Regions from separate parts of the Serratia proteamaculans genome, predicted to be linked through region 3. Evidence: predicted binding sites of a transcription regulator. Region 3 holds the regulator's gene; each other region holds the start of a gene.

Region 1 (2,187 bases), 1.4 Mb from region 3:
GAAGTGGTGTCCATCGCCACGCCGAACGGCACCCATTACGAAATTACCCGCGCGGCGCTGCTGGCTGGGCTGCACGTGATTTGCGAGAAACCGCTGTTTTTTTCCAGCCAGGAAGCTTATGAAATCAAGGCGCTGGCGGCGGAAAAAAACCGCATTGTCGGCGTGACCTACGGTTTCTCCGGCCATCCGTTGCTGTTGCAGATGCGCGCGATGATCGCCAACGGGCAGATCGGTGAAGTGCGCATGGTGGATCTGCAATATACCCACGGTTTTAATGCCACCGACGAAGTCGATCGCCTTAGCGAAGCGCAGAAATGGCGCATTGACCCCAAGATTTCCGGGCCCAGCTTTGTGCTGGGTGATATCTCCACCCACACCTATTACCTGTCGCAACTGGTGATGCCGCAGATGCAAATCAGCGAACTGTTGTGCGATCGGCAGAGCTTTATTCCCTCGCGTGCCCCGCTGGAAGACAACGCATTGGTGATGATGCGCTATGCCAACGGCGCGGTAGGGCGGATGTGGGCCTCGTCGGTCAATGCCGGCGCCATGAGCAGCCAGCGCATCCGCATAGTCGGCTCGAAAGCCAGCCTGGAATGGAGCGATATCAACCCCAGCGAGCTGCGTTACGAGGTACAGGGGCAACCCAATCAGACGCTGTATCGCGGCATGCCCTATCTGGACGAAACCTGCAACGCCTGGGAGCGGCTGGGGGCGCTGCATACCGAGGGGCTGACCGAGTCCTGGGCCAACATCTACCTGAAATTCGCCCTGGCTATTGATGCCACTAATCGGGGCGATCGACAGGCGTTGGCGCAGCTGGTGTATCCGGACATCGATGCCGGGATCGACGGGGTGCGCTGGATTGAAAACTGCGTGCGTTCAGCCGATCAGGGTGCGCGCTGGGTGGCCTTTGAATAATCTTTTTGTTTGCGGAGATATGACATGAAGCTTTCCTTCTGTACCGACAGTTTGGGCCATCTGCCGTTTGAAGCCATGCTGGATCGGTTGGGTGAACCGGAGAGAGGGCGTCTGTTTCGGTATCAATACTTCGGTTGAGGCATTACAGCGCTGTATCAGTCAGTAAACGGCATCCGCTTGCATCGATGGCCTGTCAGGGGACAGGCCATTAAACGGCAAAAGACTGTCGAAAAAAACAGCCCAATAAAAGTGTGACGCATATCGCATTTACCACACCGATTGGTTAAAATATCGCTACTTCCTGCACCTGCCCGGATCCCGTTTAACATGGAAAAAACCCAGGTCTCTCGCTCAACCGCCTGGTTGCGCGTGGTCATTCTTGCCGTGTCGGCCTTTATCTTCAATACCACCGAGTTTATTCCGGTGGGATTGCTGAGTGATATTGCCCAAAGCTTCTCGATGCAGACCGAGCAGGTGGGGTTGATCATCACCATTTATGCCTGGATCGTCGCCGCCAGTTCGCTGGTGTGCATGCTGCTGACCAGCCGGATTGAGCGGCGAAAACTGCTGATCGGGGTATTTATCCTGTTTATCGCCAGCCATGTGCTGACCGCCGTGGCGTGGAACTTCACCACGCTGGTTATCTCGCGTGCCGGTGTGGCGCTGGCCCATGCGGTATTCTGGTCGATCACCGCCTCGCTGGCGATCCGGGTCGCCCCGGCAGGCAAGAAGGCGCAGGCGTTGAGCCTGCTGGCGGGGGGAACCGCGTTGGCGATGGTGCTCGGCTTGCCGCTGGGCCGTATCGTGGGCCAAATCCTCGGTTGGCGCATGACCTTTATCGGCATCGCCGTTTGCGCTACGCTGGCGCTGGTGCTGCTGTGGCGCTTGTTGCCGGTGCTGAAAAGCGAACATTCCGGTTCGCTGGCCAGCGTGCCTATGCTGTTCAAGCGCCCGGCGCTGGTCAGCCTGTATATGCTGACCATTATTGTGGTGACGGCCAATTTCACCGCCTACAGCTATATCGAACCCTTTATTCAGACCGTGGCCGGGCTGTCGGAAAACTTCACCACCCTGATGCTGTTGCTGTTTGGTGCCGCCGGTATCATCGGCAGCCTGTTGTTCAGTCGCTTCAGCGAACGTTTCCCGTCGGGCTTTTTCATCGGCGCTATCGCCTTATTGATGCTGAGTCTGCTGCTGCTGTTACCGGCCTCCGGCGATGAAAATCACCTGACGGTGTTGTTTGCGGTATGGGGCATGGCGATCATG
Region 2 (2,187 bases), 1.3 Mb from region 3:
ATATCCTGCGGGACCTTCAGCCCGAGCCGCAGACACGCCTGCAATACGCCCACCGCCAGATCATCATTGGTGCACAAGATAGCATCCAAATCAGGGTAGAGCTGTCGCGCCATCGCCAGCATGTCGGAGCCGACCGAGACCGACGACACCCGATGCGGCGTGATTTGCCGCGGCATCAACCCCTGCTTCTCCATCGCCCGGCAATAGCCCTGGAAACGTTTGGTGTCGCGTGCGTCGGACATGGCGCCAAAGTAAACCACCTGACGTTTACCGCTGGCGAGCAGCGCTTCGGTCATGTCAAAACCCGCCTGATAGTTATCAAACCCCACGGCGATCCGTCCTTCAGGCCCTTCAAGATCCATGACCTGCGCCACCGGGATTTTTGCCGCCGCCAGATATTTTTCCGCCCGCAGAGTGTGCTCTGAATCGGTGAGGATCAACCCGGCGATCGGGTAGGCCAGCAGTTGGATAATGTGCTCTTCTTCCCGCTGACGACTGTAGTCATAGTTCACCACCAGGGTTTGATAGCCGTGCTCCAGCGTGATGGATTCGATACCGGCCAGCAGATCGGCAAAAATCTGGTTGTTGAAGGAGGGGATCAACACGCCAATACGCGGTTTTTGAGTTGAGCGCGCCTCATCGCTGTCGGTGAAGTTAACTTCTTTCATCACCTGGGCAATTTTCGCGGCGGTTTCGGCCGCCACCTTTTCCGGCGTACGCAGATAGCGGCTGACGGTCATTTTGGTCACACCGGCGAGCAGTGCAATGTCCTGCAGCGTGACGCGTTGGTTCTTCATTCAGGGGCCTTAACAGGGTGGAGCGGAAAGATGGCTAATTCTGCCATGTTAACAAATCGATCTGGTGATAACAATCGACGTTGTAAAGTATAAACTTCATGTTTTTCAATTAAATATGGTAATTCCCTGCCCCGGGTGAATGCGCGGCTTCACGTTAAAGGTAACAGCTTTTAGTAACACTGTTTTAAGTGATCTTTATCACGTTTTTACCGACGGCGATCCGCTGAGATAGGCGTCAGTCCTATCCAAATGCTATTGCCGGGGAATGTTATGAACACCTTATTTTCACTGGATAACAAAAAAATACTGATTACCGGCGCTTCTCGAGGCATTGGTTTTCTGCTGGCTCGTGGGCTGGCGCAGTATGGCGCCCATATTCTGGTCAATGCCACCACTCAGGAAAACGCCCAGCGTGCGGTTGAAACACTGCGCCGTGAAGGGTTCCGCGCCGATGCGGCGGCTTTTGACGTCACCGACTCACAGGCTATTCATGCTGCGATAGAAAAAATCGAGGCGGAAAGCGGCGGGATTGATGTGTTGATCAACAACGCCGGTATTCAGCGCCGTCATCCGTTTACCGAATTTCCGGAAAAAGACTGGGACGACATTATCGCCGTCAACCAGAAGGCGGTATTTATGGTGTCACAAGCCGTAGCGCGCCATATGGTGCAGCGCCAAAGCGGCAAAATTATCAATATCGGCTCGATGCAGAGCGAACTGGGCCGCGACACCATCACGCCGTATGCCGCCTCCAAAGGTGCGGTAAAAATGTTGACGCGTGGCATGTGCGTGGAGCTGGCACGCTACAACATTCAGGTCAATGGTATCGCACCGGGCTATTTCAAAACCGAGATGACCCAGGCGCTGGCGGATAACCCGGAGTTTACCGCCTGGCTGACCAAGCGTACCCCGGCCGCCCGCTGGGGCGATCCGCAGGAGCTGATCGGCGCGGCGGTGTTCCTGTCGTCCAAAGCCTCGGATTTTGTTAATGGTCATCTGCTGTTTGTCGATGGCGGCATGTCCGCTGCGGTCTAGCCGCCTGCTCAAGGGAAAATCATGATGAAAATTCAAACTCAATCCTGCGTGGTAAACGGCAAATATGACGTGGCGGTGGTGGAGCAGGAAGTGGATTATCAGGGGATCGGTACGCTGGTGAAAATCACCCGTGGCGGCATCTGCGGTTCCGACCTGCATTATTACCAGGAAGGCAAAGTCGGCAGTTTTCAGGTGCGGCAGCCGATGGTGCTCGGCCATGAGGTGATCGGTGAAGTGGTGGCCAGTGATACCGCGCGGCTGCCAGTGGGGCAGAAGGTGGCGTTAAACCCCAGCAAACCCTGTGGACAGTGCAAGTATTGCCTGGCGAGTCAGCAAAACCAATGTACCCAAATGC
Region 3 (2,187 bases):
CTCGCGCATCGGTTGTTCTTTCCACAGCTTGAACCAGAACCAGGTGAACAGGCCGTACCAGGCGGTACCGACCACGTATAACAGCGGTGCGTGCCACAGCGGGACTCTACCGACCATGCTGAGAGAGAAGATGGCGGCTACCAGTGCGGCAGGCAGCAGGCGGGCGTGTAACGGGCTGATTTCACCGCTGACGCCGAGCAACAGGGCCAGGCCGAGCATCAGTAACGGCAGCGGCAACTGCCAAAGCAGAACTTGCTGCAGCAACAGGCTACTGAAGGCAAACAGGGAACCGCCGACGATCAGGCGTTTGAAGAAGCGTTTGTGGGGCGTGTCCAGCCCGGCGATGTTACAGCAGGCGGGGACCAGGGAAAATAGCAGGCCGTATTGCAGCTGGCCAATCAGCAGGCCCAGCAGTACCGGCAGGCAAAGCACCAGCGTTTGCCGCAGTGCGTAATTGACTTCCGGGTGGTAAATCAGTCGGCGCCACATGATGATTCAGGGCATAAAAAAACGGCGCGAATCATCGCGCCGTTTTTTCAGTAATTAACGCGTGCCGTAAACGACAATAGTTTTGCCGTGGGCGGAGATCAGATTTTGATCTTCCAGCATTTTCAGAATACGACCAACGGTTTCACGTGAACAACCGACGATCTGGCCAATTTCCTGGCGGGTAATTTTAATCTGCATGCCATCCGGGTGGGTCATGGCATCAGGCTGTTTCGCCAGGTTCAGCAGTGTTTGCGCGATGCGGCCCGTCACGTCCAGGAAAGCAAGGTTACCCACTTTCTCAGAGGTGATCTGCAGACGGTTTGCCATCTGCGCTGACAGGCGCATCAGGATGTCCGGGTTAACCTGAATCAACTGGCGGAATTTCTTATAGGAAATTTCAGCCACTTCACAGGCGGTTTTCGCCCTAACCCAGGCGCTACGCTCCTGACCTTCTTCAAATAATCCAAGCTCGCCGATGAAATCCCCCTGGTTAAGGTAGGACAGGATCATCTCTTTACCTTCTTCATCCTTAATCAGCACCGCTACGGAGCCTTTGACGATGTAGTAAAGCGTTTCGGCCTTTTCACCTTGGTGAATCAGCGTACTTTTGGATGGATATTTGTGGATATGGCAATGAGACAGGAACCATTCGAGAGTAGGGTCTGTTTGCGGTTTGCCGAGAACCATTCGCTGTTATCCTCTGTTGTTATCGCTGCCTTGTGTCACAGGGGTCAGAGTTCCCTGTAAAACGTGCTGTCGCCGTTTTTTTAATGGTGGCTGGCAGCAGGTTTTGAGGCGTGTCATAAATATACGCTGTCGCCCTAGCATATTAACTTGCCGGGAGAGCTGCAAGCTACATTCTGTTAACATACCGGTAAAGGAGCCTTTCCCTGGGAGTTTCCCTGAAATCAGTGTCCCGGAAAGATTTATTGCGGCTCTGTTTGTAGCACAGAGTGAGGCGGGTGTCTTGTGTTGTCTCGCTTCAGCATGATTAGCATCAGGTTCCGTTGCCAGTTTCTATGCGAAAGCGTAGTCTGATTTTAAGAAATTAACCGGAGTGACCAGTATGCAGGCAAGAGTTAAGTGGGTGGAAGGGCTGACGTTTCTGGGTGAATCCGCGTCTGGCCATCAGGTGCTGATGGACGGTAACGCCGGTGATAAAGCCCCCAGCCCGATGGAAATGGTGCTGATGTCGGTGGGAGGCTGCAGCGCGATCGATGTGGTGTCGATCCTGCAAAAAGGACGTAACGATGTGCGCGACTGCGAGGTGAAATTGACCTCCGAACGGCGTGAAGAAGCGCCACGCTTGTTTACCCATATCAACCTGCATTTTATCGTCACCGGTAAAGATTTAAGTGACAAGATTGTTGAGCGGGCGGTAAACCTTTCCGCCGAGAAGTACTGCTCGGTCTCGCTGATGTTGAGTCAGGCAGCCAGCGTGACCCACAGTTTTGAAATCCGCGCAGTGTCCTGACGGATAGAGGGGGCGCGGCCTGTCGCCGCGCTCTGATAAGTTACTCGATTTTTTTGCCTTCCAGCAGTTGCTGCACCAGCGGCGCCATAATCAGCTCCATCGCCAGCCCCATTTTGCCACCCGGCACCACCAGCGTATTGATATGCGAGATAAAAGATCCTTGCAGCATGGCCAGCAAGTAAGGGAAATCGATCTGGTCCAGACCGCGGAAGTGGATCACCACA
Region 4 (2,187 bases), 2.0 Mb from region 3:
CGTCAGCAAACTGCTGAACGATCCGCAACGGCGCTTCACCGCCCATTGGGACAGTGACGCACAAGTCCCCTACCTGACGATGAAATCCGCTGAGGGCAAGCCGCTGTTTGCCATTTCATATGAGAACCCGCGTTCGGTGGAACTCAAGGCTGACTACATCAAAAGCAAAGGGTTGGGCGGTGCGATGTTCTGGGAATATGGCGCAGACGACAATAACCGCTTGGCACATCAACTGGCGGAGTCACTGGGAATTAATGGCGGGAAACGATAAATCAGCGGGCGATGCGAGCATCGCCCTGCTGTCAGATTTACTGCGGCTTTAACTTGACCAGCGGTTCAGCAATGAACTGCTGTTTCAGCTCCTGCTTGCTCTTCATCACAATCTGGCCGTCGGTGCCGATACTCATATGCTGCGGGTCAGCATTGTGCAATGACTGCCACAACATCACCGCCTGCAGGCTATTTTCTTTCTGTTCCGGCGTTAGCGCTACACCGTCCGGCCACTTGCCCAACTCAACGGCCAGCACCAGTCGCTGATAGATTTCCGGCGTCATGGCGGCAATCAGATCTTTTACGTCCATCAGAGCATGTCCTCACTCGTGGAAGAATAATTAGCTGAATCGATTTTTCTCACTGAATAATCCGTCAGCCGGCCGTTTTGTCACCGTTCTCACCGTCGGTAAAGCTCAGCGACGCCGAGTTAACGCAAAAACGCTCGCCGGTTGGCTGCGGGCCATCGGGGAAAACATGCCCCAAGTGTGCGTCGCAATGGCCACAGCGGATCTCAACGCGATGCATATTATGCGTATTATCATCAAGATAACGAATAGCATCGTCGGAGACCGGCTGATAGAAGCTCGGCCAGCCGCAGCCGGAGTCATACTTGCTGTCGGAGTAGAACAGCGGATGGTTGCAGCACAGGCAATGGTACACGCCCTCGCGTTTGTTGTGCAGCAGTTTGCCGGAATACGGCGCCTCGGTACCACGTTCCTGAGTGACATAACGTTGGATTTCATTCAGTTCCGTGGCCGGATGGTCAGGGGTTGTCTCTTTAGCCATTTGTGCGTTTCTCTGAATGTGGATAATGTCAACGAAAACAATGAGTAATAATAACAAAAAATTAACAACACTGCAGCGCTTTTTGGCCTAAACTGTAGCCCATAAAGGTCACGCCATGACAATATGTGACACCGATCACATATCTTAAACAGGCTGACTTTATACTTAGCGGTTTGACCCCATATAACGGATGAGGCCGAACGCAAACGGAATGTGCAATAAGCACTCAAACCCGGCTTCCAGGTTTGATTTGCAGCAAGAATTGACACGATTCCGCTTGACGCTTGGTAAGGTTTTTGTAATTTTACAGGCAACCTTTTATTCACTAACAAATAGCTGGTGGAATATATGACTATCAAAGTAGGTATCAACGGTTTTGGCCGTATCGGTCGCATTGTTTTTCGTGCTGCTCAAGAACGTTCTGACATCGAGATCGTTGCAATCAACGACCTGTTAGACGCAGAGTACATGGCTTACATGCTGAAATATGACTCTACTCACGGCCGCTTCAACGGCACAGTAGAAGTTAAAGACGGCCACCTGGTTGTTAACGGCAAAACCATCCGTTGTACCTCAGAAAGAGATCCGGCTAACCTGAAGTGGAACGAAGTCAACGTTGACGTCGTTGCTGAAGCAACTGGCCTGTTCCTGACTGACGAAACTGCACGTAAACACATCGCTGCAGGCGCTAAGAAAGTTGTTCTGACTGGCCCATCCAAAGATGACACCCCTATGTTCGTTATGGGCGTGAACCACAAATCTTACGCTGGTCAGGAAATCGTTTCTAACGCTTCTTGTACCACCAACTGCTTGGCACCACTGGCTAAAGTTATCAACGACAACTTCGGTATCGTTGAAGCGCTGATGACCACTGTGCATGCAACTACCGCTACTCAGAAAACTGTTGATGGCCCGTCTCACAAAGACTGGCGCGGCGGCCGCGGCGCATCCCAGAACATCATCCCTTCTTCTACCGGCGCTGCTAAAGCAGTAGGTAAAGTTATCCCAGAACTGAACGGCAAACTGACCGGTATGGCGTTCCGCGTTCCAACTCCGAACGTGTCTGTGGTTGACCTGACTGCTCGTCTGGCAAAACCAGCTTCTTACAAAGAAATCTGTGCTGCTATC

The links. The regulator CRP, encoded in region 3, controls carbon source genes, mostly activating them, when cyclic AMP is high. The targets are predictions, from matches to a motif close to ATGTGANNNNNNTCACAT.
Region 1: the regulator CRP is predicted to act here: its motif matches at 1,171-1,188, upstream of QOT07_RS16760 (sugar transporter).
Region 2: the regulator CRP is predicted to act here: its motif matches at 984-1,001, upstream of idnO (gluconate 5-dehydrogenase).
Region 4: the regulator CRP is predicted to act here: its motif matches at 1,183-1,200, upstream of msrB (peptide-methionine (R)-S-oxide reductase MsrB).

What each region holds. Positions count from the first base shown of each region.
Region 1 is NZ_OX461105.1:3,584,402-3,586,588, reverse strand. It holds gene QOT07_RS16765 (Gfo/Idh/MocA family protein) at 1-921, shown strand, start outside; gene QOT07_RS16760 (sugar transporter) at 1,249-2,187, shown strand, end outside.
Region 2 is NZ_OX461105.1:3,714,329-3,716,515, reverse strand. It holds gene QOT07_RS17300 (LacI family DNA-binding transcriptional regulator) at 1-797, opposite strand, end outside; gene idnO (gluconate 5-dehydrogenase) at 1,068-1,832, shown strand; gene idnD (L-idonate 5-dehydrogenase) at 1,857-2,187, shown strand, end outside.
Region 3 is NZ_OX461105.1:5,010,975-5,013,161, reverse strand. It holds gene QOT07_RS23385 (YccS/YhfK family putative transporter) at 1-489, opposite strand, end outside; gene crp (cAMP-activated global transcriptional regulator CRP) at 544-1,176, opposite strand; gene QOT07_RS23375 (OsmC family protein) at 1,556-1,963, shown strand; gene QOT07_RS23370 (phosphoribulokinase) at 2,004-2,187, opposite strand, start outside.
Region 4 is NZ_OX461105.1:3,017,427-3,019,613, forward strand. It holds gene chiD (chitinase ChiD) at 1-271, shown strand, start outside; gene QOT07_RS14055 (YeaC family protein) at 309-581, opposite strand; gene msrB (peptide-methionine (R)-S-oxide reductase MsrB) at 646-1,059, opposite strand; gene gapA (glyceraldehyde-3-phosphate dehydrogenase) at 1,408-2,187, shown strand, end outside.